DNA from 2 places in the Castellaniella daejeonensis genome. Region 2 is predicted to be linked to the other one. Evidence: predicted binding sites of a transcription regulator. Region 2 holds the regulator's gene; the other holds the start of a gene.

Region 1 (17,369 bases), on a different contig from region 2:
TGCAGGGCCGCTTCGACCTCAGTTTCGCCCAGGTCGGCATCATCACGCTGGCCTTCCAGTTCTCGTCCTCGCTGCTGCAGCCAGTGGTGGGCCGCCTCACGGATCGCCGGCCGATGCCCTATTCCCTGCCGATCGGCATGGGCTTCACATTCTGCGGTCTTCTGCTGCTGTCGCAGGCCTGGAGCTTTCCCCTGGTGGTGCTGGCCGCCACGCTGGTGGGTGCGGGATCCTCGGTCTTCCATCCGGAATCCTCGCGGGTGGCGCGCATGGCCTCGGCCGGCCGGCACGGCCTGGCCCAGTCGATCTTCCAGGTGGGCGGCAATATCGGTTCCTCGATCGGCCCCCTGCTGGCCGCCCTGCTGATCGTGCCGCACGGCCAGGGCAGCGTCGCCTGGGTATCGCTGGCCGCGCTGGCCGGCATCTGCATCCTGCTGGGCGTCAGCCGCTGGTACGCCGCCAACCTGACCGGCGTGCGCGGTCGCTCGTCCCTGCGCAAGACGGACAACGGCCTCTCGGCCCGGCAGGTGCGCGGCGCCGTGTTCATCCTGCTGCTGCTCATCTTCAGCAAATACTTCTACCTGGCGGGGTTGAACAGCTACTTCACCTTTTTCCTGATCGACCGCTTCGGCCTGGACATCCAGCAGGCGCAGTATGCCCTGTTCGTGTTCCTGGCAGGCGCGGCTGCCGGAACGCTGGCGGGCGGCCCCATCGGCGACCGCATCGGCCGCAAGCGCGTCATCTGGGCTTCGATCCTGGGCACGGCGCCGTTCTCGCTGGCCCTGCCCTATGCAAACCTGCACTGGACCCTGATCCTTGTGTTCTGCGCCGGGTTCATGATCGCCTCGGCCTTCCCGGCGATCGTCGTCTATGCACAGGAACTCATGCCCGGCAAGACCGGTACGGTCTCGGGCCTGTTCTTCGGCCTGGCCTTCGGCATGGGCGGAATCGGCGCCGCCGCGCTCGGCCGGCTGGCCGACGCCACCAGCATCGCCTTCGTCTACCACCTGTGCGCCTTCCTGCCCCTGCTGGGCCTGGCGGCCTTCTTCCTGCCGGATACGCGGCGCCGTTCCGCATGAAGGCCCCCGCTTCCCGCACAGCCGCCTGGCTGACGGCGGCCAGCCTGTTGCTGCTGGCGGCGAACCTGCGCCCGCTCTTTCCCAGTACGGCCATCCTGCTGCCCGAACTGACCCAGGCGTTGGGACTGAGCGGCGCCCAGGCCGGCTACCTGACCACCCTGCCCGTGCTGTGCATGGGGCTGTTCGCCCCCTTTGCGCCCCGCCTGGCCCAGCGCACCGGCATCGAGCGCACCCTGCTGCTGGTGCTGGCGCTGATCGCTGCCGGCACGGCCCTGCGCGGCATCCTGGGCACCGCGGGCCTGTTCCTGGGCACCGGCCTGGCCGGCGCCGGCATCGCGCTGGGCAATGTGCTTCTACCCAGCCTGGTGAAACGGGATTTTCCCGATCGCGCGGCCCTGATGACCGGCCTGTACACCATGAGCCTCGTCGGGGGTGCGGCCCTGGCGGCCGCCGTCACGCTGCCGGTCACCCAGGCCCTGGGCGGCCGCTGGGATCTCGGCCTGGCGCTCTGGGCCATTCCGGGCGTGGCCGCGATGGCGGCCTGGGCCCCGATCGCCCTGCGCACATCCGGCCGGACTACAGCGGGGCGCCACATCCTGCCGGTCCGGGGCCTGCGCCGCGACGGCCTGGCCTGGGCCGTCACCCTGTTCATGGGACTGCAGTCGGCGCTGGCCTATTGCGTGCTGGGCTGGATGGCGCCGATGCTGCGCGACCGCGGCCTGGACGGCACCGAAGCCGGCCTGGTGACCTCGCTGTCGATCCTGGTGCAGGTCGCCGCCTGCCTGCTGGTGCCCATGGCGGCGGCACGATGCCGGGACCAGCGCGGTCTCGCCGTCCTGCTGTCGGCAATGGCCGCCCTCGCCCTCATCGGCATGATCGTGGGACCGCGCTGGGCCATCTGGCCGCTGGCCGTGGCACAGGGCATCGGTCAGGGAGGACTATTCGCCCTGGCCGTGATGCTGATCGTGCTGCGTTCCGGGGATGCGCACGTGGCCGCCCATCTTTCCAGCATGTCGCAGACCACCGGCTACATCCTGGCTGCCTGCGCACCCCTGCTGATCGGGATTCTGCACGACTGGGCCGGCAATTTCCGGTCCTCGACCACACTGCTGGCCGGGCTCGGCCTGAGCACAGCCCTGGCCGGCTGGCTCGCGGGCCGCAATGCGCTGGTGCGCGCCTCGGCCATCCGGGCGGAGGACGCGGCCCCGGTGTCTCGAAATCCCGCCGCCAGCCCCTGCCATGCCACAGGCCCGGCCGCGCCCGGCAAGCAGGCGGACTGAGCCGGCACGCCGAAACGACAGATCGCTGAAATGGAAATGGCCCGCCGCGCAAATGCGTGGCGGGCCATTCGGAGAGCGGTGCAGGAGCCTGCCCAGGGCAGGCGGAATCAGAGCCCCGCGCGCGAGAACACCAAGGTCGCGTTGGTGCCGCCAAAGCCGAAACTGTTCGACAGCGCGGTTTCGATGCGGGCCTGCGGCAAGGTTTCGCGCAGCACGTTCATGCCTTCGGCCGCCGGATCCAGGGTGTCGATATTGGCCGATGCCGCAACGAAGCCGTGCTTCATCATCAGCAGGGTGTAGACGGCCTCGTTCACGCCCGCCGCGCCCAGCGCGTGGCCCGACAGGGACTTGGTCGAGGCGATCCAGGGCTGGTCGTCGCCGAAGACCTCGCGGATGGCCTCGAGTTCCTTGACGTCGCCCACCGGCGTGCTGGTGCCGTGCGTGTTGATGTAGTCCACGCGGGTGTTCACACCCTGCAGCGCCTGGCGCATGCAGCGGGCCGCGCCTTCGCCGGACGGTGCCACCATGTCGTAGCCGTCGGACGTGGCGCCGTAGCCGACGATCTCGGCCAGGATCCGCGCGCCGCGCGCCTTGGCGTGCTCGTATTCCTCGACCACCAGGATGCCGCCGCCGCCCGAGATGACGAAACCGTCGCGATCGGCGTCATAGGTGCGCGAGGCGCGTTCGGGTGCATCGTTGTAGCGCGTGGACAGCGCTCCCATGGCATCGAACATGAAGGACAGGGACCAGTGCTCTTCTTCGGCGCCGCCGGCGAAGACGATGTCCTGCTTGCCCAGCTGGATCTGCTCGACCGCATTGCCGATGCAATGCGCGCTGGTGGAGCAGGCCGAGCTGATGGAATAGTTCACGCCCTTGATCTGGGCACCGGTGGCCAGGCACGCCGACACGCCGCTGGCCATGGCCTTGGTGACCATGTAGGGGCCGACGCGGCGCACGCCTTTTTCATGCAGGGTCTGGATGCCGTCGTTGATGGAGGAATGCGAAGCGCCCCCCGCACCGACGATCAGACCGGTGCGCGGGTTGGAGACCAGATCCGGCGTCAGGCCGGCGTCCTCGATGGCTTCCTGCATGGCCAGCCAGGCATAGGCATGGCCGTTGGCCATGAAGCGGCCGAGCTTGCGGTCGATCCGGTCGAGCGCGTCCAGGCGCACCGAACCCGCCACATGCGAGCGCAGGCCCTGTTCCGCGTATTCCGGCTGGAACGTGATGCCGGAGCGCCCATGGCGCAGGCTGTCGAGAACCTCGGTCTGGTTGTTGCCCAGGCTGGACACGATACCCATGCCGGTGACGACGACACGACGCATGATCGAACCTCCTAGAAATTGTCCGTGCGGGTGAACAGACCCACGCGCAGGTCGTGGGCCACGTAGATTTCGTGGCCGTCGACTTCCATGCGCGCATCGGCGATCCCCATCACCAGCTTGCGCATCATGACGCGCTTCATGTCGATGGTATAGCGGACCAGCTTGCCGGTGGGCAGGACCTGGCCGGTGAATTTGACTTCGCCCACGCCCAGCGCGCGGCCCCGTCCCTGGCCGCCGCAGCAGCCCAGGAAGAAACCGACCAGCTGCCACATGGCATCCAGCCCCAGGCAGCCGGGCATGACCGGATCGCCCTGGAAATGGCAGCCGAAGAACCACAGGTCGGGACGGATGTCGAGCTCGGCCACGATCTGGCCCTTGTCGTGCGCGCCGCCCTTGTCGTCGATGTGCGTGATCCGGTCGAGCATCAGCATGGGGGGCAGGGGCAGCTGGGCATTGCCGGGACCAAAAAGTTCCCCGCGCCCGCACGCCAGCAGTTCTTCGTAGCTATAGCTGTTCTTTTGCATGTTTTTCCGTCAGAGATTCCCGGCTCGGCGGCCATTTCGGGCGCAAGGCACCCTGTAAATCAGGTAAGCTGACTAGTATAACCCGAGGCTGAACCACACCGTCACGGTGCCCCGGACGAACACCGGAGGATGGTCGCTGCCCCAGCCTTCGACCCGATGCACCAGCAGCAGCGGCCCGCGCGCCGCGCGGCCGTCGAAGGCATGTGTCTCGACGCTGCGGCCTTCCAGCGGCACGCACGGGCCCTGCTCGGATCCCCAGCACAGCCGGGTGGAAACATGGGCCGTGCTGTCGTAGTCACGCGAGGCATAGACCTGGATGATGCGGGCGGACGCAGGCACTGCGGCATCCCGCGGGCCGGGCTCGTAAACCACCGTCACCGCCCTGCCCTGCGCCTGCAGCCCCTGGCTGACCCGGTCCAGGGTCCAGGCCCGGCCGTTGCCGGCCTGAACCGCACCGGCGGCCAGGGCCAGCGCGGCGGCCATCGCCGCCGCTACACCGCGCGATCCCTGGCCTGCATGTGTCATGCCTGCGGCAAGGCGGGCGCCGCACCCGGCCCGCTCAGCTGAAAGACGCCAACGGCGCGGTTCAGGCCATTCATCTGGTCGTTCAGGGACTGGGCGGCTGCGCCCGCCTCGACCACCAGTGCCGCGTTCTGCTGGGTCACCTGGTCCATCTGGCTGATGGCCTGGTTGATCTGCTCGATGCCGGACGCCTGTTCCCGGCTGGCCAGCGTGATTTCCGACATGATGTCGGCCACCCGCTTCACGCTGACGACCACCTCGGTCATGGTCTGGCCGGCGCCATCGGCCAGCTCGGCCCCGGACTGGATCTTGCGCACGGTATCGTCGATCAGGTCGCGGATTTCCCGGGCGGCGTTGGAAGACCGCTGTGCCAGCGCCCGGACCTCGGAAGCCACCACGGCGAAGCCCTTGCCCTGCTCGCCGGCGCGGGCGGCTTCCACCGCCGCATTCAAGGCCAGGATGTTCGTCTGGAAGGCAATGCTGTCGATGACGCCGACGATGTCGGACATCTGGCGCGTGGACGCATTGACCTCGCTCATGGTCTCGACCACCTGCGACACGGTCCGCCCACCCTGCGAAGCGACCTCGGAAGCGGTCGCCGCAAGCGTGTTGGCCTGCTGGGCATTGGCGGCATTGTGGCTTACCGTGCTGGTGAGCTGTTCCATGCTGGCGGCAGTTTCCTGCAGCGAGGCGGCCTGCTCTTCGGTGCGCGAAGACAGGTCCAGGTTGCCGTGCACGATCTTCTCCACGGACCGGCCGATCCACTCGGTGCCCTGGTGAACCTGGGCCACCGCCTGGGCAATGCCGTCGCGCATGAGCCGCATCGCGTGCATCAGGCTGGCCCTGTCCCCCGGGCGCACTGGGATGTCCACGCGCAAGTCGCCCTGCGACATGCGGTCGGCAATCCGGATGACGGCATCGGGCTCGCCTCCCAGCTGCCGCACCAGCCGGCGCGACAGGGCCGTGCCCACGACCAGGAGGATGAGCGCCAGGATGGCCGCCGCCAGGGCAAATCCGCCGGCCTGACCCCAGACGACCGCATCGACGGTGTCAAGGTACACGCCCGAGCCCAGGATCCAGCCCCAGGGCGTAAATTCCTTCACGTAGGAGACCTTTTGCACGGGCCGTTCCACGCCCGGCTTGGGCCACAGGTAGAACACATAGCCGTCATGCGTCGGGCTGGCCTTGACCGTATCCACGAAGGCCACGAACAGCCGCAGGCCGTCGGGATCCTTCATGCCCCCCAGTTCCTTGCCTTCGAGTTCGGGCTTGATCGGATGCATCACCATCCGCGGCGTCATGTCGTTGATCCAGAAATATTCCTGGCCGCTATAGCGCATGCCGCGAATGGCATCCATGGCCTGCTGTTTCGCCTGGGCTTCGGGCAGGACACCGGTTTCCGCCTGATGGTGGTAATAGGCGATCACCCCGTAGGCCGTTTCGACGGTCTGGCGCGCGCCGATCTGGCGCTCCTGCAACAGGGCGCCGCGCTCCATCCACAGCAGAGACATCGTCAGCACGACGATGCCGACGATCGCCGCCAGAGTGAACAAGGCAAATTTGAACGCAGTCGAACGCGTCCAGGCCTGCAGTGACCGTGACATGATGTATTTTCCCCCATACCTATCATCGTGACCCACAACACAGCTGCGCCCGCGAATCTTCCCGGGGGCGGCCGCCAGCGGATCCCGTCGCGGTCGCAAAAACAGTATACGATTGAAGGATTTCGCCCAAGCTGCGGAAAAAAGGCCATATCCAGGGATTCCTGTCCGTCTGACCCACGCCCATGTGCATCGCCTACCTTTCCCTCGGGGCCCCCGGCTGGCCCCTGCTGATCGCCGCCAACCGGGACGAATTCCACGACCGTCCGGCCCGGGCGGCCGGACCCTGGCCAGAAGCCCCGCACCTGATTGCCGGACGCGACCTGCAAGGCGGCGGCACCTGGATGGGCGCAACCGCGGATGGCCGCTACGCCCTGCTGACCAACTACCGGGAGCCGGGGCGGCCCGTGCGGCCCGGCGCGCCTTCGCGCGGCCTGCTGGTCAGCGATTTCCTGCTTGGCGCAAGCGCCCCGGAAGCCTGGATCGCAGCCATCGCAGCCCGGGCGGACGACTGGGCGGGCTTCAACCTGATCGTCGGCGATGCGCGCCAGGCCTGGTACCTGGGCAACCGGGATGCCGCGCGCACGCCTCGCCGCCTGGAGCCCGGACGCTACGTGCTGTCGAACCACCTGCTCGATACGCCCTGGCCCAAGGCCGCGCGGCTGCGCGCCGCGCTGGACACCCTGCCGCCGGCCGCCTGGTCGCGGGAACCCGAACAAGTGTTCGAACGGTTGCGCGACACAACCCCGGCCGACGATGCGCTGCTGCCCGACACCGGCCTGGCGCCGGAACGCGAGCGCCTGCTGAGCAGCCCCTTCATCATCAGCCCGGACTACGGCACCCGCTGCTCGACAGTGCTGGCGAGAAGCACCGATGGCCTGACATTCTTCAGCGAGCTGGGCTACGACGCGGGCGGACGCCCGGACGAGCGCCACGACTGGCGCCTGCGGGATCCGCAAGCATAGGAAACGGGCAGCGACGGCATGGCCGCGCGCTAAAATGCCGCTTTTCACGCCTTACAGGAAATCGCCATGAGCACCGGGCTCGCCAGCCAGATCACCGACGCCGTCAAAGCCGCCATGCGTGCGCACGACAGCACCCGCCTGGGCACGCTGCGGCTCTTGCAGGCCGCCATCAAGCAGAAAGCAGTGGACGAGCGTGTCGAACCCGACGATGCGGCGATCCTGGCCATCATCGAAAAGCAGGTCAAGCAGCGCCGCGAGTCCATCGCGGCATTCGAATCCGCCGGCCGTGCCGAAAGCGCCGCCCAGGAGCGCGCCGAACTGGACATCCTGAAGGAATTCCTGCCCCAGGGGGCCTCGCCCGAGGAAATCGCCGCCGCCATCGATGCGGCCCTTGCCCAGGCCGCCGCGCAAGGCCTGCAGGGCGGCGCCGCCATGGGCGCCGTCATGGGGCAGCTGAAAAAGGCTCTGGCCGGCCGCGCCGATATGTCCGCGGTATCGGCCCAGGTCCGCGCCCGGCTATAGCCGGCCTCAGCCGGCGGCCGCCTCCGGCGCCAGGGGCAGGCCGTCCCGGATCTGCCGGACCAGGTCGGGTGTGCGCACGAATGCCCGGCCGAATGCGACGGCCTCGCCGCGTTCCGCCTGGATGGCGCGCAGCGCGGAATCGGGATCGTAACCCTCGCTCAGCACCACCGCGCCGCTGAAGGCATCGCGGATCAGCGGGGTCAGCGCATCCGCACCTTCGTGTTCGCGCACACAGATAAAGGCGATGCGCCGCCGGCCCAGTTCGCGCGCCACATGCAGGTACAGGGACGCCGGATCCGAATCCCGCATGTCGTAGCGGTCACCGCGCGGCGACAGGTGCACCCCGACGCGCCCTGCTCCCCAGATGCCGATGCAGGCGTCGACGATTTCCAGCAGGAAGCGGCTGCGCTTGCACACCGAGCCGCCGTAATCGTCCTGGCGTCCGTTGGAACCATCGTGCAGGAACTGGTCGATCAGGTAGCCGTCTCCGGCATGCACCTCCACCCCGTCGAACTCGGCCAGCCAGGCTTGGCGGGCCGCCTGCTCGAAATCCGCAATCACGCGCCGGATCTCGTCGAGCCTGAGGCAGCGCGGCACGACGAACCCCCCGGCCTGCGGGCACGGCCCCCGGCCGCAAGCAATGGCGCTGGGCGCCACGGGCATTTCTCCCGACAAGTATTCGGGATCCGACACCCGGCCGGCATGCCACAGCTGCAGGGCGATGCGCCCGCCGCGCCGATGCACGGCATCCGTGACCGCACGCCAGCCCTGGGCCTGCGCCGAATTCCAGATACCCGGCGTATCCGGGTGACCGATCCCCAGCGGCGACACCGAGGCGGGACCTGCCAGGATCAGGCCCGCATCTGCCCGCCGCGCATAGTAGGCGCGCATGCCGTCGTCGGGCACGCGGCGCTGCGCGGGCCACGCACCCGACGCAGGCGCCATGATGATGCGATTGGGCAGCTCGATTTCCCCCAGCCTGACCGGATCGAACAAACTTGTCATATCATGCGGGAAAAAGCGGGGCTGGTTCAGCGCATTCCCTGTCGTAATTTGCTGCAACGCACCATCCAGATATTAAATTCGCACAAAAATCCATCAGGGTTTTTACCAGATTTTCCAGTTCCTGACCATGGCCGAGACGCCAACCGGAACTGCACGAAGGAGCACCATGGGACAATTCGCCGTCATCGGCCTGGGACGCTTCGGCAGCGCCACCTCGCTGGAACTGATGCGGCTGGGCCATTCGGTCCTGGGCGTGGACGCCGACGGCCGGGTGGTCGACCAGATGGCCGATCGCCTGACTCGCGCGGCCATCGCAGACGTGACCGACCGCGACACCCTGGCTGAGCTGGGCCTGGGCGAATACGACGTGGTCCTGGTCGCGATCGGCGAAGACCTGCAGGCCAGCCTGGTCTGCACCGTGCACCTGAAATCGCTGGGCGTGAAGGAACTCTGGGTCAAGGCCTCCTCACGCGCGCACCACCTGATCCTGGCCAAACTGGGCGCCAGCCGCATCATCCATCCCGAGGAAGAAATGGGGATCCGCATCGCCCAGGTGCTCAGCTACCCCATGGTCAATGACTACATCTCGCTGGGCAACGGCGATTTTGTAGTCGAGATCGAGGCCAGCGCCCAGCTCGACGGCCGCACCCTGGGCGACGCCCTGACAACCGATCCCCCGGGAGCCATCCATGCCCTGGCCGTCAAGCGCAAGGGAGAAACCACCGTGCATCCCACCGACCAGTTCGTGGTGCGCACCAAGGACACGCTGATCCTGTTCGGCCCGCTGCACGAACTGAAGAACGCCGCTCCGAAACTGAGCTGACCCTCCACCCCCGCACGCATGGCTCGTTTCAACATCCATCCGCTGCAAGCCTACCGCCAGGTGCGCCGCACCGGCCAGCTGCAGGCCAGCCCGCCAGCGGTCCTGGCCGGCAGCTTTCTCGTGCTGATCCTGATCGGGACCGCGCTGCTGTCCCTGCCGATCGCGCAGCGCCACCCTTTTGGCGTCTTCGAGGCGCTGTTCACCGCCACATCCGCCGTCACCGTGACCGGCCTGATGCTGATCGACCCCGCCCACGACCTGAGTTTCTTCGGCCAGGCCGTGCTGCTGGCCCTGGTGCAGGTGGGCGGCATCGGCTTCGTGACCTTTGCCATCATTGCCACCCTGACGCTGGGCAAGCGCGTCAGCCTGAAATACCAGGCCCTGGCGCTGGAGGCCTTCAACCAGACCAGCGTCACCCGCATCCGGCAGACGGCGCTGACGGTGCTGAAGTTTTCCCTGGCGATCGAAGGCGCCGCCATCCTGATCCTGACCCTATGGTGGTGGCGCCACGACAGCCTGGGCCACGCCTTCTTGCTGGCCGGATTCCACGCCGTATCGGCCTTCAACAACGCCGGCCTGTCGCTCTTTGCGGGCAGCATGGTCAAATTCACCGAAGACCCGGTCACCACCTTCGTGATCACCGGTTGCGTGATCCTGGGGGGGCTGGGCTTCAGCGTGCTGGCCGACATCCAGCAGAAGCGCAGCTGGGCCACGCTGGCCTACTACACGCGGCTGATGCTGATCGGCACCCTGGTCCTGAACCTGGCCGGCTTCGCGCTGTTCTGGCTGATCGAGGCGCGCAACCCCCATACCCTGGGCGCATTGCCGGCCGCCGGCCAGGGCCTGGCCGCCTGGACCCAGGTCGTCGCGGCACGCACGGCCGGCTTCGCCAGCGTGGACGTCGACCAACTGTACGACAGCTCGCGATTCCTGCTCACAGGGCTGATGTTCATCGGCGGCGGCTCGCTGTCCACGGCCAGCGGCATCAAGCTCGCCACCTTCATCGTCCTGCTGGCGGTGGTCCGGGCCTACATCCTGCAGCGCAGGGAAGTCGTGTTGATGCACCGCACCATCGCTCCCGAAACCATCCACAAGGCCCTGGCCCTGATGATGGTGTCGGGCCTGCTGGTGTGCCTGGGCATCTTCCTGGTCAGCCTGTTCGAAAACCTGCCCTTCATCGCCGTGGTCATGGAGGTCATGTCGGCCTTCAGCACCACCGGCATCAGCCCCGACCTGACCGGCACCCTGAGCCTGCCCAGCCAGATCGTGCTGATGCTGCTGATGTTCGTCGGGCGCCTGGGTCCCCTGACCCTGGTCTACAGCCTGGGCACACAGCGGCGCAGCCGGGTGAGATATCCCGAAACCATGCTTCAGATCGGTTGAAACCCTGCGGATCCAGGCGGCCCGCAGGCCCCGGGCGGGGCCATGTCTTCCCCGGCGCGGCGCCCGATGTACTACTATTACTTTTTTCTCAGTCTCAACCTTTCATTAGGATCCCGCCCATGGTGATTTCCATCGCACGACAGGCGGCGCTGTGCGCTGTCCTCGGCCTCGCAGGCCTGGCCTCCACGGCCTCGGCCGCCACCCTGAAAATCGGCACCGAAGGCGGCTATCCGCCCTGGAGCATGGTCGATGCCAGCGGCAAAGTCACCGGTTTCGACGCCGACGTCGGCCACGCCCTGTGCAAGAAGCTCGACATGAAATGCCGCTTCGTGGTCCAGGCCTTCGACAGCCTGATCCCCGCCCTGCAGGCCGAGCGCTTCGACCTGGTGATCTCGGGCATGTCCGTCACCGCCGAACGCGCCAAGGTCATCTCCTTCAGCATCCCCTACGCCACCGAGGATTCCGCCTTCGTGCTGCCCAAGGGCGACGCCCTGCTGAAGGCCGCCGATTCCAAGGCCCTGATGGCCGGGCTGGCCGGCAAGACCGTGGGCGTGCAAAGCGGCACCACCCAGGGCGCCTTCCTGCAGAAATACGCCCCCGACCTGAAGCTCAAGACCTACGAGACCCAGGACCAGATGCAAATGGACCTGTCGGCCGGCCGCCTGGACGCGACCTTCTCCGAAGTTACCCCGCAAAGCCAGTTCCTGGACACCACCGGCAAGGGTAAGTTCGCCCTGGCCGACGCCGTGGTCAAGAGCAGCGCCGACCCGGAAATCCTGGGCCTGGGCATCGGGGCCGGCATCAACCAGAAGAACACCGAGCTGAAGGCCAAGGTCGACAAGGCGCTGTGCGAACTGATCGCCGACGGCACCATCAAGTCCTCCAGCGTCAAGTGGTTCGGCGTCGACCTGTCCAACTACGCCGCCTGCCAGAAGTAATGCCTGACGACACCGCCGGTGCCTCCGGGCGCCGGCGCCATTTCCCCGGGGCAGCCGGCCACCGCACGCCGGTGCCGCCTCGGGGTTTTCCATTGATTTCATGATCCAGACCCTGCACGACATCCTGAGCGCCGGCTGGGGCGCCATGCTGCTGCGCGGCGCGGCCATGACCGTCTTCATCAGCGTGTGCGGCATCAGCCTGGGCATGGCGATCGGCATCGCCGGCGCTGCCGCCAAGACCGGCGCCAGCCGGCCGGCGCGCGCGCTCGTCGCCCTGTACACCCTGATCGTGCGCAGCGTGCCGGAACTGCTCATCATCTACCTGCTGTTCTTCGGTACGGTGCAGCCCGCCGCCGACCTGGCCGACTGGCTGGAATGGGACGATCTGATGAGCACTGTCTTTCCCATGCTGGTCGGCATCCTGGCCATCGCCCTGATTTCAGGGTCCTACAGCGTGGAAGTCTTTCGCGGCGCCTTCAAGGCCATCGACCCCGGCCAGCTCGAAGCCGCCCGCGCCATCGGCATGGACCGCCGCCAGTGCCTGCGGCGCATCACCCTGCCGCAACTGTTCTGGTATGCGCTGCCCGGTGCCAACAACGTCTGGCAGGCCGCCCTGAAAGACACCGCACTGGTGTCCCTGGTGGGGCTGGTCGAACTGATGCGCGCCGCGGTGCTGGGCTCGGCCGCCACGCGCGCACCCCTGATCCTGTACCTGATGGCCGGCATCCTGTATTTCCTGATCGGGGCCTGCAGCCAGGGGCTGTTCGTCTGGGCCGAGCGCCATTTCGGGCGTGGCATGCGGGGGGCCGGACGATGATCGAGCTGTTCGAGCACGCCGTACCCGTCCTGATCGAGGGCTTCTGGATCACCCTGCGCATCGGCCTGTTCTCCATCCTGTTCGCCTCACTGCTGGGCCTGGGCGCAGCGCTGATGCGCACTACGCGCCACCCGCTGGTGTCGGGCACCGCCTTTGCCTACAGCACCGTTTTTCGCGGCACGCCGCTGCTGATCCAGCTGTTCCTGCTGTACTACGGCATCGGCACCCTGGAATCCGTGCGCGACCAGCCCGCCCTGTGGTGGCTGTTTTCCGACGGCGCGCGCTGCGCCATCCTGGCCATCGCCCTGAACAGCGGCGCCTACATGAGCGAAGCGATCCGCGGCGGACTGCAATCCGTGCCGGCCGGCCAGCTGGACGCCGCCGCGTCCTGCGGCATGAGCCGCCTGCAGATCTTCCGCCGCATCCGCTTTCCCCTGGCCATCCGCCAGGCCTTCCCGGCCTACAGCAACGAACTGGTGCTGGCCATCAAGGGCACCAGCCTGGCCTCCACCATCGCCGTCATGGAACTGACCGGCTTCGCCCGGCGCCTGATGAGCCAGAGCTACCTGATCGTCGAGACCTTCATCATCGCCGGCATCCTGTACCTGGCCATCAACGTGACCTTGCTGGGCTGCGCCTGGCTGGTGGAGCGCGGGCTGGGGATCCGGTCGGGGGAATAGAAGCCGCGACCCGCCATCCCGCCACGATGAAACGCGCCCCCACCCTCCCCGCCGCCTGCCCCTGCGGCCTTCCGGCCGCCTACGCCGACTGCTGCGGCCGCTGGCATCACGGCCCCCTGCGCCTGCGGGCGCCCGACGCCCAAGCCCTGATGCGCTCACGCTACAGCGCCTACGTGCTGGATGAACTGGACTACCTGCTGCAGACCTGGCACCCCGACACACGTCCCGCCACCCTGGACCCCAACGAACCGGGCACGCGCTGGCTGGGACTGGAAGTGCGCCGCCATGTCCGCCTGGACGCCGACACCGAAATCGTGGAATTCATCGCGCGGGTGCGCGTCCACGGGCGCGCCACCCGGATCCACGAGACCAGCCGCTTCACGCGGCTGGACGGGATCTGGGTGTACGTGGATGGGCAGGAGCCAGTCAGACCGGCTTGATGGCGATCTTCAGCACGCCGTCGCGCTGGTGGGCAAACAGATCGTAGGCCGCAACGATGTCGTCCAGCTTGTAGTGGTGGGTGACCAGCACGCCCAGGTCCAGGCGCTCGGCTGCAATCACATTCATCAGGCGGCGCATGCGTTCCTTGCCGCCGGGGCACAAGGCCGTATTGATGCGATGGTCGCCCAGGCCGGCGGCGAAGGCATCGAGCGGAATCCTCAGGTCCTGGGAATACACCCCCAGGCTGGACAAGGTCCCGCCCGGTTTGAGGCAGCGCAGAGCCTGCTCGAACGTGGTCTGCGTGCCGAGCGCCTCGATGGCCGAATCGGCGCCGCGCCCGCCCGTGAGCCGCATCACTTCGTCGACCACGTCGCAGGTATTGAAATCCAGGGAGATATCGGCCCCCAGCCTGCGCGAAATACCCAGGCGGTGCGCATTGCCGTCCACCGCGATGATGGTGGTCGCTCCCAGCAAGCGAGCCCCGGCGGTTGCGCACAGGCCGATGGGGCCTTGTGCAAAGACGACCACCGTGTCACCCAGGCGGATGTGGGCGTTTTCCGCCCCCTTGAAGCCTGTGGACATGATGTCCGGGCACATCAGCACCTGCTCATCGGTCAGGCCGTCCGGAATCGGCGCGAGATTGGCCTGCGCGTCCGGCACCAGCACGTATTCCGCCTGGGTGCCGTCGATCAAATTGCCGAAACGCCATCCGGCGGTGGCCTTGTAGCCATGGCAGCCGCAGCGTCCCGAAGGGATCAGGTAGCTGCCGTCCTGCGATGGCACGCCATCCTGGGCGGCGTAGGAGCCGAAGTTCGGACAGATTGCCCCGGCGATCACACGCTGCCCTTCCTGGTAGCCGGTGACTGCGCTGCCGAGCTTTTCGATGACGCCCACGGGCTCGTGGCCGACCGTGAGGCCTGGGGCGACCGGATATTCGCCCTTGAGGATGTGGATGTCGGTGCCGCAGATCGTGGTCGTGGTGATGCGGACCAACGCATCGTTGGGACCGACATCGGGAATGGGCTTGTCGGTCAGTTCGATACGGCCGGGTTCGACGAATACGGCGGCTTTCATGGTGGCAACCATCGGCGTTCTCCTTGGATGAGATGCGGGTCAATGGCTTGCCGGCCCGCAGGCGATGGTTTCATCGTATCGGTTGGCCAAGGGCTGGTGTTTGCGCCAGGTCATGGGAATCCTTTTTGCGTGGATGTAATGACCCAGTAAAAACCTGCTCAGGTGATAATTCAGGAAATCACCATGAGTACGAAGATGGAAGACGAGATCAAACGATGGACGGCCAAGCGCAAAAGCGCGCTGGTGCTGGACATCATTCAGGGCAAAACCACGGTGTCCGAGGCCAGCCGCACCTACGACCTATCACCCTCCGAAGTGGAGAAATGGGTCGATGACGCCAAGCGGGGCATGGAAAACGCGCTGAGAGCCAATCCGCTGGACGTCAAAGAACAATACGAACGCCAGATCAAGGACTTGCAAGAGGCCTACGGCGAGGCGATGCTGGAGCTACGCGCAAGAAAAAAATTGCAGTCCCTGTTGAGCGAGGACGAGAAATGATCGAGACGATCCGCCAGGGACTGAAGGAAGAAGGCTTTACCGTCTCGATCTCCAAGCTGTGCCAGTGGTTCGGTATCCCCCGGCGCACGGTGTACTACAAGCCGACCAAATCCGCGCCCAAGGTTGACCCGCAGTTTGCCGAACCCATCAAGGCTATGATTGAAGAATCGCCCTCCTTTGGCTACCGGACGGTGGCTCACCTGTTGGGGTTCAACAAGAACACAGTGCAGCGCATCTTCCAGCTCAAGGGCTGGCAGGTCAAAAAGCGCGCCGTGGGCTTCAGGCCACGGATTCAGGCGCTCCCTTCGGTGGCCACGGCACTGAACATGAAAACTCCGGCCGAGGCCTTCGCATTAGCCGCCTGACCTGCGCAGGTTCCGCTGGGTCATTACACCCATGGAGAGCTTCTTCTCCACGCTGAAAACCGAACGGCTGAGCCGACGCATCCACAGATCCAGAGATGAATGTCGCGCCGATGTGTTCGACTACATCGAGCGGTTCTACAACTCACGACGCCAGCACTCAACGCTGGGTACGTCAGCCCCATGCAGTTCGAGGCGGCGATTTCTTAGGTTAACCAACCTGTCCGGCGGGACGGGGCAAGCCCATCATTTGCAGTTCGACCGACAGGCCAAGCTCACCTTGCGACTTACGCTCGCTACTGCTTCAACTGCAAAGACGCTACGAAACCCAGGACGAGTCGACATAAAAAACTTGATTACAGCCCTAAAGTTCCTTTGTCCCCTTCCGTTAACGGGGCAGAACAGGAGGTCACTCAGTTTGTCATCCTGGGCAACACGGGCGGATCTCCGCCGAACAACTTAGGAGTCTCTCATGGCTGTTATCAATACTAACTACCTCTCTCTGGTCTCTCAGAATAATCTGAACAAGTCTCAGTCCGCCCTGGGTTCTGCGATCCAACGTCTGTCCTCGGGCCTGCGCATTAACAGCGCCAAGGACGATGCGGCTGGACAGGCCATTGCCAACCGTATGACCGCCCAAGTGCGAGGCATGACCCAGGCTGCTCGCAATGCCAACGACGGTATCTCTCTGGCTCAGACCGCTGAAGGCAACCTGAACGAAATCAACAATAATTTGCAGCGTATTCGCGAACTGGCTGTTCAGGCTGCCAACGATGTGAATGGTACGTCCGACCGCCAATCGATTCAGGATGAAATCGCTGCGCGCCTGTCGGAAATTGATCGTGTTGCCAATGGGGCGAAGTTCAATGAAACCAAGTTGCTGAGCGCATCTGGGACTCTGTCGATCCAGGTCGGGGCCAATACGACTGCCAATGACGTCATCAATATTAAGACCTTTAATGCTACCGTAACTTCGGGCGGTCTTCTGGACGGTGTCACTACTACTGGCTCTGCTGCTAGCGGTGCCGGCTTTAATGCTTCTTCTGCTATCACTGTCACTGGCACCGGATCTGGTGCAGTGGAGAATGCTCAGAAGACCATCAACACCGTCGACAAAATGTTGGAAAATGTCGATAAGGCCCGTAGCGAATTGGGTGTGATCCAGAATCGCTTGGAATCTACGGTCGCCAATCTGAACAACACCATAACCAATCTGTCGGCTTCGCGCTCGCGTATTGAAGACGCCGACTACGCGGTGGAAGTGTCTAACATGACACGGGCACAGATTCTGCAGCAGGCCGGTACCGCCGTGCTAGCGCAAGCCAACCAGGTTCCGCAGACCATGCTGTCCCTGCTGCGTTAATTCGCACAGTGGGTTCGAGGCTGCCTCGACTGTCTCGGGCATACGAAAAGCCACTGGCGCAAGCCAGTGGCTTTTTTGTTTGATACGATGGCTTGTTGGTAATCCCCTCATTAAAGCGGTGCGGTCAGATTCCTCATTGAGGAGTTCTACAGCTTGAAGAAGTCACGATT
Region 2 (11,055 bases):
GGGGGCGGATCGCCGAATTGGGGATCGACGGCCGTGTGCCAGGCACCGGCCAGGTCGGTCAGCATCTTCTCGGCCGTATCGAGTTTGGCTTCATCGCTGCGCAGATTGGCGAGCATCAGGTCGCGGATGATGAGTTCGTAGGACGAGATCAGCAGGCGGGCGACTTCGCCGCCGCGTTCTGTATCCACGCCCGCCTTCAGGCCGGAGTCCACGATGTCGATGGCCTTGGACAGGGCCTTGCCGCGTTCCTGGATGTTGCCGTTGTGCATATGGTGGCGGGCCTGGGCGATGGCCGTCAGCGCGCCCCTGAACAGCAGCGAGATCAGGCGCTCGGGCGAAGCGCTGAGAACTTCGGTCTCGAGTCCGATATTGGCATAGGTGCCGGTGGCGCGGGCTGAGCGGGAACGGGGCGCGTAGGTCATGGCCGGTTATTTGCTGTTCTTGCTGCCGTTGAGCGCGCTGAGCTGCTGCGACAGGTAGCTGCTGAGGGAGTTCATCTGGCTGACCATGGCGTCCAGTTGTGTGAACTGGGCGCGGTAGGTCTCCATGCGCTGATCGATGCGGTCGGAAGTCGCATCGTATTGCTTCTTGATGTCGGTGATGGTCTTGTTCAGGCCTTCGGTGGTGGTGCTGAAGATCCCGTCGGCCTTGGTGAAGGCGTTTGCCGCAGTATCCACCCGGGAACCGATGCCGGTGCCGCTGGTGAACAGGGACTTGACGCCGTCGAGGTTCTCGGACAGAGCCTTGGACAACTTCGCGTCGTCGATCTTCAGTTCGCCAGTCTTGGGGTCGGTCGTGATGCCGATCTTCGACAGATTGAGATTGCTGGATGGATCGAATGACCCGGACAGGGCGTCGCGCATGCGTGTCTGGACCGAGCGCGCGACCGAATCGCCGGTCAGGGCCGACGAAGTCTGGGCATCGACGTTGTAGGCGGTCAGCGTCTTGATGGTGCCCAGGAGATCGTTGTAGGCCTTGACGAAGTCCCCGACAGCCTTCTTGGCGGCGCCGTCGTCGCGGCTCAGGGTCAGGCTGGCGGCGCTGGTCGTGGTCTGGTTCAGCGTCAGCTTGACGCCATCGATCACGTTCTCGATGGTGTTGCTCTGGCTGGTGACCGCGATGCCGTTGATGGTGAGCTCGGCGTTGGTGGCGTCCTGGACCGTGACGCCCGCCGTGGAGCCGCCCCCGCTGTAGCCCAGGAAGGCTTCGAGGTCGGCATTGCCATCCACCGTGATGTTGGTGACCGATTTCTGTTCGCCGGTTTCGCGGCTGGTCAGCAGCAGGCGGTACTGGCTGCCGGGTGTGCCGTCGTTGACGATGGTGGCATTGACCCCGATGTCCTTGTCGGCGTTGATGGCGGCCACGAGCTTGTCCAGGGATGTGCCCTTGTCGCTCAGGTCGATGGACTTTTCGGTGCCGTCGATGGTGATCTTCAGGGTGCCGCCGGTGCCGATGTCGGTGGTGCGGTCCGCCCGGCCGGCATAGACCAGGGTCTGGGCCGAGGCAAGCTGGTCGACCTGGATGGCGTACTGGCCCGGGATGGCCGCACTGGTGGCCGTCGCGGAAAAGGCATCCGAGCCGGATTTCACGGCGAGCGCCCCGAAGGTGTCGGTCTTGCCGACGGCCTGGGCGGCCTTCTGGAGGGACGCGACCGCGTCCTTCAGCTTGCTGTATGCGGAGAGCTTGGCTTCCGCCGCGGTCTGCCGGCTCTTGATGGTGTTCAGAACCTGGCTTTCGTTGGTTTGCAGCTTGTCGAGCAGGTCGGACAGGGGCAGACCGGACAAGCCGAGGGAAGAGACTGATGCCATGGTGTGATTCTCCGTTCAGCCATTATGCCCCGGTTCGGCGGCGGCAAAGGCGATGTATGGGGTGAGATTTCGTTTCAGATTCGGCGATCAGGCCTTGGTGTCCACTCCGGAGCCCTGCAGCTGGACGATCATTTTGGCGACCCGGAGGACGGCCTCGGACGGGATCGTGCGCAGAACTTCGCCGGAGGCGCTGTCCACGATCGAGACGACCAGGCGCTGAGCGTCTTCGTCCATGTCGAAGCGGATGCCGGTGGACCAGGCTTTCAGGCTGTTGTTGACGGACTCGAGGGCCTTTTCCAGGGAAGACTGTGGCGGTTCGATCGGCTGGCGCAGTCCGAGCGCGCGCTGGTCGGCCTGCTTGTCGAAGCGGCCGGATTGCGTATCCTCGACAGGCGCCACCTGGACGGCTGGGTCGGGCTGGGCCTGCTGACGCTCGGACATGGGAGCCGCCAGACCCAGGCTAGAAGAGGCCAGTTGGTTTCCAATGGGGTGAATCATGCGTGCTCCTGTCCAGGTGTGCTTGTTCTGTTGCAGAAAGTGTCCGGGACATGTCGCTCGGGATCGGACGCTTCCTGGGTTCTCACTCTGGCATAACGGCAGAATCAGGAAAAGCTTTAGGCGCAATCCCCACAAAGCCTTCATGGGCGATGTTGCGAAGGAGGCCTCGTGTGGCCAGCAGGGGAAATTCCCGGTGGAAAGCCGTGTTGCTTTGGGGAACATCCGGGGCGTTCATGATGCATACTTGCATTTTATGATGTGTTTCACGGATTGTGCGATGCCTCTTTCCGAGGACCAGCTGATTGCCCGTCATGCGCCGCTCGTGCGCCGGCAGGCCCTGGCGCTGATCGGCAAGCTGCCGGCCAGCGTCGAACTCGACGACCTGATGCAGGCGGGCATGATGGGGTTGCTGGATGCCGTGCGGCGTTACCAGCAGCAGGCGGACGCGCAATTCGAGACCTATGCGGTCACCCGCATCCGCGGCGCCATGCTGGACGAATTGCGCAGCCAGGATTGGCTGCCGCGCAGCGTGCGCGCCAAGGCGCGCAGCATCGAAGACGCCATCCGGACGTTGCGTCACCGTCTGCTGCGTCCGGCGACCGAGGCCGAGATCGCCGAAGAAATGGGCCTGAACCTGGCCGACTACCAGGCATTGCTCGAAGAGGCCCATGGGGTTCAGATCCTGATGTACGAAGACCTGGCGCAGCATCGGGAAGACCGTGGCGGCGAAGGTGCGCTGGACACCACGACGGAAGGCGGTGGCGGCAATCCGCTGGATTGGCTGATGCGCGAGAGCCTTCGATCGGTGCTGATCGAGGCGATCCGCAATCTTCCGGAGCGCGAACAGCTGCTGCTGTCGCTGCAGTTCGAGCAGGACCTGAACCAGAAGGAAATCGCTGCCGTGCTGGAAATCACCGAAGGCCGCGTGTCCCAGCTGCGATCGCAGGCCGTGGCGCGCATCCGTGCCTGGCTGGCCAGCCATTCCTGGGAACCCGACGAGGATACCGACGACTACGAGCATCTCCTATAAGGGCAGTCCTCTCGGGCCGCGTGTGCCTTGCGTGCGCAATAAGATTCATTTAATATATATCTTATACGGCACAGGCTGCCGGATTCACAATGGCGAGGGAACCTCATCATGAACATCGATCGTTTCAAGCACCAGCACGTCGAAATTCTCAGCGGCATCAGCTTGCTGCGCCGGTTGTCCCACCAGGGGATCGCTGACCATGCCGTGGACATCGCCCACGAACTGAAGGCCCTGGCCCAGGTCGTCACCCAGCATCTGGCCATCGAGGACCGGATCCTGTATCCCTCGCTGGAGCAAAGCGGCGATGACCGCATGGCGCGCATGAGCGTCGCCTACCAGAATGACATGAAGGGCATCGCAAGCGCCTTCATCAATTTTGCCCGCCGGTGGGGCAATGCCACGCAATTGACCCGCAGCCCGGAAGATTTCCGCGCCGAAGCCAATACGATACTGAGAAACGTGCATGACCGGATGCTGCGCGAAAACCGCGAGTTCTATCCGGCCATCGAGGCGTTGTAGGCGGCGTTGCCGGAAGCAGGGCGGTTGCGCGCGGGCGGGGAATGACGCCGCCCGTGCCGCCCGGCGATGTACGGGTGCGCCGGCCCGGCCGGGTGTTTCCGCGATGAAGCGCGGTTCGTGGTATCAAAACGAATATAATGGCCGGCTAGTTTCCCCCAGCGGCCAAACGAATGAAAACCTCCGAGATCCGTCAGAAATTCCTGTCCTTTTTCGAGTCGAAAGGGCACCAGATCGTGCCTTCTTCGCCGCTGGTGCCGGGCAATGACCCGACGCTGCTCTTCACCAACGCCGGCATGGTCCAGTTCAAGGACGTCTTCACCGGCAAGGACACCCGGCCCTACCGCCGGGCAACGACCGCACAGCGCTGCGTGCGCGCGGGGGGCAAGCACAACGACCTGGAAAACGTCGGCTATACCGCCCGGCACCATACGTTCTTCGAAATGCTGGGCAACTTCAGCTTCGGCGATTATTTCAAGCGCGATGCCATCACCTATGCCTGGACCCTGCTGACCGAAGTCTACGGCCTGCCCAAGGAAAAGCTGTGGGTCACGGTCTACCAGGAAGACGACGAGGCCTACGACATCTGGGCGCAGGAAATCGGCGTACCTCGCGAGCGCATCATCCGCATCGGCGACAACAAGGGTGCGCGCTATGCCTCTGATAATTTCTGGCAGATGGCCGATACCGGCCCCTGCGGCCCCTGTTCCGAAATCTTCTACGACCACGGCCCCGAAATCTGGGGCGGCCCTCCGGGATCGCCCGAGGAAGACGGCGACCGCTACATCGAGATCTGGAATCTGGTGTTCATGCAGTTCGAGCGCGACGCGCAGGGCACGATGCACCCGCTTCCCAAGCCCTGCGTGGACACCGGCATGGGCCTGGAGCGCATTGCCGCCGTGCTGCAGCACGTCCATTCCAATTACGAGATCGACCTGTTCCAGAACCTGATCCGCGCTGCCGCGCGCGAGACCGGCTGCACCGATCTGGCCGACAATTCCCTGAAGGTCATCGCCGACCATATCCGCGCCTGCGGGTTCCTGGTGGTCGACGGAGTGATTCCCGGCAACGAAGGACGCGGCTACGTGCTGCGCCGCATCATCCGGCGCGCGCTGCGCCACGGCCACAAACTCGGCCAGAAAGGCCTGTTCTTCCACAGGCTGGTGGCCGATCTGGTCGAGCAGATGGGCGCAGCCTATCCCGAACTGGCCGCGCAGCAGAACCGGGTCGAGCAGGTGCTGCGCCAGGAAGAAGAACGCTTCGGCGAAACCCTGGAAAACGGCATGCGCATCCTGGAATCCGCCCTGGCGGCCCTGCCGGCAGGGCAGGCGCTAGACGGCCAGACGCTGTTCACTCTGTACGATACCTACGGTTTTCCGGTCGACCTGACGGCCGACATCTGCCGCGAGCGTTCCATTCCTGTCGACCTGGACGGCTTCGAGCAGGCCATGGCGCACCAGCGCGAGCAGGCGCGCGCCGCCGGCAAGTTCAAGGCGGCGGCCGACCTCAGCTATGACGGCGTGGCAACGCGCTTCGACGGCTACGATCACCTGGAAGGCCAGGCCACCGTGACGGCACTGTACGTCGATGGGGTCTCCGTGTCCTCGATCTCGCAGGGCCAGCAGGCCGTTGTGGTGCTGGATGCGACCCCGTTCTACGCCGAGTCCGGCGGCCAGGTGGGCGATACAGGCCTGCTGGCGGGCGCGTCGGCCCGCTTCCAGGTGGCAGACACCCAGAAGATTCAGGCCGATGTATTCGGCCATCACGGCATCCTGGAACAGGGGGCGCTGGCCGTGGGCGACACGGTGCGCACGCAAGTCGATGCGCAGCGCCGCGCCGACACGATGCGCAACCATTCCGCGACACATCTGATGCACAAGGCCTTGCGCCAGGTGCTTGGCGAACACGTCCAGCAGCGAGGCTCGCTGGTCGATCCGGACAAGACCCGCTTCGACTTCGCCCACGATGCGCCGATGACGGCCGAGCAGATCGCCCGGGTCGAAGCCATCGTCAATGATGAAATCCTGTCCAACCAGGCGGTGCAGGCCCAGCACATGGCTTACGACGAGGCCGTGGCCGGCGGGGCGATGGCCTTGTTCGGCGAGAAGTACGGCGACGTGGTGCGGGTGCTGGATATCGGGTTTTCGCGCGAATTGTGCGGCGGCACCCACGTGGCGCGCACGGGCGACATCGGCCTGTTCAAGATTGTCTCCGAGGGCGGCGTGGCCGCCGGCATCCGCCGGGTGGAGGCCATCACCGGGCGCAATGCCCTGGCCTGGGTCCAGCGGACATGCGATACGCTGGACCGGGCGGCCGGCTTGCTCAAGACCCAGCCCGCGGAGGTGCCGGAACGCATCCAGGCGCTGCAGCAGCAGACGCGCCAGGTCGAGCGTGAACTCGAACGCCTGCAAGACAAGCTGGCCGCGGCTGCGGGCTCCGATCTGGCCGGCCAGGCCGTGGACGTTGCCGGGGTGAAGCTGCTGGCTGCCCGGCTGGCGGGTGTCGATCCCAAGGCGCTGCGCGGCATGGTCGACCAGCTCAAGTCGAAGCTGCCCGGCGCGGTGATCCTGCTGGCTGCCGTCGCGGATGACAAGATCAGCCTGGTGGCCGGCGTCAGTCCCGAACTGACGGCGCGGATCAAGGCCGGCGACCTGGTCGGTTCAGTCGCTGCCCAGGTGGGCGGCAAGGGCGGCGGCCGTCCCGATATGGCCATGGGCGGCGGTTCCGATGTAGGTGCGCTGGATGGCGCCCTGGCCGGAGTGCAGTCCTGGCTGGCTGCACGGCTGGAGACGGCATGACGGCGGAATGGCCGCATGCTGACCAGGAGGTCGACGCCAGGGGGCTGAATTGCCCCCTGCCGATCCTGCGCACCAAAAAGGCTCTGGCCCACATGGAAAGCGGTCAGGTGCTGGCCGTCCTGACCACCGATCCGCATGCGGGCCGGGATTTCCAGGCGTTCTGTCAGCAGACGGGCAATGCGCTGCTGGCCCAGCGGATGCGCGAGGACGCGGTCCAGGTGCATTACGTCCAGCGCCGCTGATGTGTTGTTTTTCCCGGCATTTGCAGGCCGTTTCCCCGCATCCATTGCGGATACTGTCTGTCTGATGCTAAAATTTTGCGTTTTTCACAGCATTTTCAAAGGATTATCAATGGTTGTGATTCGTCTGGCCCGCGGCGGCTCGAAGAAGCGTCCCTTCTACAATGTCGTTGCTGCCGATTCGCGTAATCGCCGCGATGGCCGTTTCATCGAACGCGTGGGTTTCTACAACCCCGTCGCCGGTGAAGGTCAGGAAAATCTGCGCCTGGCCCTGGATCGCGTCCAGTACTGGGTGGACAATGGCGCCCAGCTGTCCGATACGGCTGCTCGCCTGGTCAAGGAATATTCCGCCAAGGTTGCGTCCGCCGCCTGATTGCGGTCCCGTCGTGCCGGCAATGGCCGATACCGCTTCCCCGGGCGCTGCGCTGCCGGACAACCTGGTCGAGGTCGGCCGGGTGGTCTCGGCCCATGGCGTGCGCGGCTGGCTGAAGATCCAGCCTTATTCTCCCCAGGCGGATGCCCTGCAGGGCGCTCCGGTCTGGTGGTTCAAGGCGCCCGATCCCGCCCTGGGAACGGGCGCTTCGTCGCGTCCGGAAGGTATGAACATCCGCACCTGCCGCCGCCAGGGGGGGCAGTTCCTGGTCGCCCAGGTCGACGGGATTGCCGACCGTGACGCGGCTGAGCTGTTGCGCGGATACACCGTCTGGGTTCCCAGGGCGGCGTTTCCCTCGACAGGCGAAGACGAATACTATTGGGTCGACCTGATCGGCTGCGATTTTCACGGCGTTGGAGATGACGGTCCCCGCCTGCTGGGACGCGTCGACCAGGTGCTGGACAATGGCGCCCATGCCGTGCTGCAGGTGGCTCTGGGAGCGCCGGATGCCGACGGTGTCTTTCGCCCGCAGACCGATGCCCGCGGCCGGCCGCGTCACGTGCTGGTGCCTTTCGTGGCGGCACACGTGCAGCATGTCGATCTCCAGGCCCGCCGCATCGACAGCGACTGGCCGGCCGATTTCTGAATATCCGCATCCCGGATGCACCAGCCCGCCTGGGCGGCGCCTTGCCTTTCGTTCCCGTCCTTTCGGCCCGTGCCATGCGATTTGACCTGATCACGCTGTTTCCCGAGATGTTCGCTGCCGTGCGCGACCAGGGCGTCAGCGGCCGCGCGCATGCACGCGGCATCTGGTCCCTGGTGACCTGGAATCCCCGGGATTTCACGACCGATGTGCACCGGACGGTGGATGACCGGCCTTATGGCGGGGGACCGGGCATGGTGATGCTGGCCGAACCGCTGTCCCAGGCAGTCGAGGCGGCGCGTGCCGCCCGCCTGCAGGCAGGCGCCGACACCCCGGAAGCGCCCGCGCCCGTCGTGTTGTTGTCGCCGGCCGGCCGGACCCATGACCAGGCCGGCGCCCGGCGTTGGGCGGACGGCACGGGCGCCATCCTGATCTGCGGCCGCTACGAGGGGATCGACCAGCGTTTCATCGATCGCTGCGTCGACGAGGAAGTCTCGCTGGGGGATTTCGTGCTGTCGGGCGGCGAGCTGGGGGCCATGGTCCTGATGGACAGTGTGGTGCGGCTGCTGCCCGGCGTGTTGCACGATGCCGAATCCGCCGTGCAGGATTCCTTCAATCCCGCCCTGGACGGTTTGCTGGACAGTCCCCATTACACGCGGCCCGAGGTCTGGCGGGGCGACCCGGTTCCCGAGCCTCTGTTGTCCGGCCACCATGCCCGCATCGCGGCCTGGCGGCGTGAGCAGTCCCTGGCGTTGACGGCAGCGCGCCGGCCCGAGTTGATCGAACGTGCGCGGGCGGCAGGCCGCCTGGACGGCAGCGACGAGCGTGTGCTGGAACAGGCTGGCCGGGATTCGAAGCCAGGCGGCAAGGGGTAGCTGGCTAGGGTCGTGCCCCCAGCGCCTGCAGTGTCCGGCTCCCGGGGCGGGCATAGTATTGCCTGGATACCCAGGCTGCTTCGGGGCCCGTGGGCGCCGAGCAATCGGTGCCGGGCGGGCAGGATAGCGGGTCGTCTTGCGCATAGCGCAGGTAAATGGCGGTTTTGCGCGCTGTCTGTTCCGCATTCAGGTTGGCCTGCAGTTCCTGGCTGGGATAGTTCAGATAGGCGGTGCGGGAATACGGCCCCGGGGCAAACGCCATGGCGGCTTCCACCAGCCGGGCACCGGCGATATGGTCCGGGTGGTCGTGCCCGGCGCAGCGCCAGCACAGCGACCGGTAGGGAATGGTGATCGAAGGATCCATCAGGCGGACGTCCTGGGGGCGTTCCTGACGGATCAGATCGGCCAGCAGGTGGACCAGTTCGCCGCGCGTGTAGATATCGGGGTAGGGAGCATATGACCGTACGCGGGCGTGGGGCACGGATTCGAGCCGGCTCAGGGGAGTGAGACTGCCCCAGCCGGTGCCCAGCCAGGGATCGGGCAGGCGCAGCATGATGAGCTGGATGCGCGGATTGGCGCGCAGGGTATGGCGCACCAGTATGTGTGCACCGACCGCCAGGCCATCGGTGTTCCAGGCGTCGGCAGTGCCGGCCATGTCGGCATAGGCGGCCTTGATGCCGCGCTCGCGCGCCAGGGTATAGTCCAGCCCCTTGCCCCGGTCCCCGGCCGTCAGATAGACAGTGTGTACGCAGCGCCCCTGACGGATGGCGTCATCCTGATCGGGATTCATGAACAGCAGGTCGTCGTCGGGGTGTGCGACGAAGCTCAGTACCTTGCCTGCCGTGCAGTCTGCGGCGGCCTGGGGCACGGCCGGCGCGGCGGTCTTGGGGGCAGCCTGCCGGGGCGCCGGCAGAACCGCTCCGGCGGCCATGGGCAGGACGAGAGCCAGTGCGGCCAGGAAATTCACGGGCGGGCGGGACCGGCGGATCGGGCGGCGAAAGAGCGGTCCGGACGCCGATGGAGGGAAGATCATGGTTCGGGGAGTTGTTGCGTAGGAAGCCATGTCGCCGGCGGTGTCAGCGCCGCCTGGAATAGGCCAGGATCACGATGCAGGACAGCACGATCAGGCCGCCCAGCAGTTGGCGGCCGTCGAAGGCCTGGTCCAGGATGAGCCAGCCCAGCGCCAGGCTGGCGACCGGTTCGGCGTTCATGACCGGGGCGTTGCGCGCCATGTCCAGCCGAGGCATGAGGATGAACAGAGTGCAGAAACCCGTTGTGTAGCACAGAGACAGGGCCGCCAGGGCGATCCAGCCGACGGGACTGTCGGGCGTGCGCATGCCGTCGGGCATGAACTCGGCGGCGCCTGCCGCCAGCATGGCGCAGAAGACGATCAGGATGGTGTACAGACTGCGCACCGGGCCTGCCAGGGTGGCGAGCCTGTGCTCGGTGATCCACAGCGCGCAGGCAAAGAACGAGGCGCTGCCGAAGGCCAGCAGGACGCCTTCCACCCAGCGCAGGCCCAGGGGATCGTCGTTACCGAGCAGGCCGGGCAGGTCCAGGACCAGCGCCAGTCCGAGCAGGATCAGTCCCATCAGCAGGCTCGCGCGCCGGCTCGGTCGCTGGCCGCCGAAGGCCCAGGTCAACAGGGCGAACAGCAAGGGAAACAGGCTGTTGATGAGCAGCGCCAGGGCGACCGGAATCCGGGCGACGGCGGAATACAGGCAGAAGCTCTGCAGGGCGAGCAGCAGGCCCAGCAGTGCCTGCCACGGTGCCAGCCCGGCAGGCAGGCCCAGGCTCTGGCGGCGCCACAGCACGATGCCCAGCAGCGCGGCCAGGCTGGCCCCGGCACGGCATGCGACTCCCAGCAGCACGCCCGCGCCGTCGTCGAATGCGACGCGGGCCGCAACGTGGTTGGTGGCGAAAATGGCGCTGATGAGGATCAGGGTGCCGACGGCCAGGTGGCGAGGCAGGAGGGATGGACCTGAGTCGGATGCCATGGAATCAGGCCGGCAGACCGCGGGAGGCCGATTCGACGGAGCGAGATTTGGTTTCGGATTGCATCATGAGAAATGGGTGCAGCCATGTCGGGCGCATCGGGGGTGAGTCGGAGAATGCGCGAAACGCCATCGAAGGGCGCTCGGTGGCTGTCAGGAAATTTTACGAAATGCCTGTCGGGAAGTTAAGGCCTCGGGCCGGTTGAAGGCGAACGCCGCCGCCCGGTGTCGTGTGTTCGACACGCGGGCGGCGGATGACAGGCAGGCGGGACCGGGATCAG

Evidence for each region. Region 2 encodes FliA, which starts transcription of late flagellar genes. Its sites were predicted from a motif close to CTAAAGTTTNNNNNNNNNNNGCCGNTA; they were not measured.
Region 1: ABD022_RS07140 (flagellin N-terminal helical domain-containing protein) is a predicted target of FliA. The motif match lies at 16,201-16,227, and genes of this name have one in related genera.

What each region holds. Positions count from the first base shown of each region.
Region 1 covers NZ_BAAAFN010000011.1:375-17,743, reverse strand. Annotated here, with positions in the region: gene ABD022_RS07235 (MFS transporter) at 1-1,076, shown strand, start outside; gene ABD022_RS07230 (CynX/NimT family MFS transporter) at 1,073-2,356, shown strand; gene fabB (beta-ketoacyl-ACP synthase I) at 2,464-3,681, opposite strand; gene fabA (3-hydroxyacyl-[acyl-carrier-protein] dehydratase FabA) at 3,693-4,205, opposite strand; gene ABD022_RS07215 (flagellar protein FlhE) at 4,278-4,730, opposite strand; gene ABD022_RS07210 (methyl-accepting chemotaxis protein) at 4,727-6,331, opposite strand; gene ABD022_RS07205 (NRDE family protein) at 6,514-7,293, shown strand; gene ABD022_RS07200 (GatB/YqeY domain-containing protein) at 7,360-7,815, shown strand; gene ABD022_RS07195 (alkene reductase) at 7,822-8,820, opposite strand; gene ABD022_RS07190 (potassium channel family protein) at 8,987-9,643, shown strand; gene ABD022_RS07185 (TrkH family potassium uptake protein) at 9,662-11,026, shown strand; gene ABD022_RS07180 (transporter substrate-binding domain-containing protein) at 11,146-11,964, shown strand; gene ABD022_RS07175 (ABC transporter permease) at 12,065-12,781, shown strand; gene ABD022_RS07170 (ABC transporter permease) at 12,778-13,461, shown strand; gene ABD022_RS07165 (YchJ family protein) at 13,488-13,901, shown strand; gene ABD022_RS07160 (NAD(P)-dependent alcohol dehydrogenase) at 13,888-14,988, opposite strand; gene ABD022_RS07155 (DUF1153 domain-containing protein) at 15,160-15,474, shown strand; gene ABD022_RS07150 (hypothetical protein) at 15,471-15,839, shown strand; partial or broken gene ABD022_RS07145 (IS3 family transposase) at 15,856-16,046, shown strand; gene ABD022_RS07140 (flagellin N-terminal helical domain-containing protein) at 16,309-17,199, shown strand; partial or broken gene ABD022_RS07135 (transposase) at 17,353-17,369, shown strand, end outside.
Region 2 covers NZ_BAAAFN010000007.1:188-11,242, reverse strand. Annotated here, with positions in the region: gene fliS (flagellar export chaperone FliS) at 1-422, opposite strand, end outside; gene fliD (flagellar filament capping protein FliD) at 429-1,808, opposite strand; gene ABD022_RS04340 (flagellar protein FlaG) at 1,896-2,249, opposite strand; gene ABD022_RS04335 (RNA polymerase sigma factor FliA) at 2,584-3,336, shown strand; gene ABD022_RS04330 (hemerythrin domain-containing protein) at 3,445-3,855, shown strand; gene alaS (alanine--tRNA ligase) at 4,026-6,650, shown strand; gene ABD022_RS04320 (sulfurtransferase TusA family protein) at 6,647-6,892, shown strand; gene rpsP (30S ribosomal protein S16) at 7,002-7,262, shown strand; gene rimM (ribosome maturation factor RimM) at 7,285-7,908, shown strand; gene trmD (tRNA (guanosine(37)-N1)-methyltransferase TrmD) at 7,983-8,780, shown strand; gene ABD022_RS04300 (PIG-L family deacetylase) at 8,785-9,747, opposite strand; gene ABD022_RS04295 (DMT family transporter) at 9,857-10,777, opposite strand; partial or broken gene ABD022_RS04290 (methyl-accepting chemotaxis protein) at 11,052-11,055, opposite strand, start outside.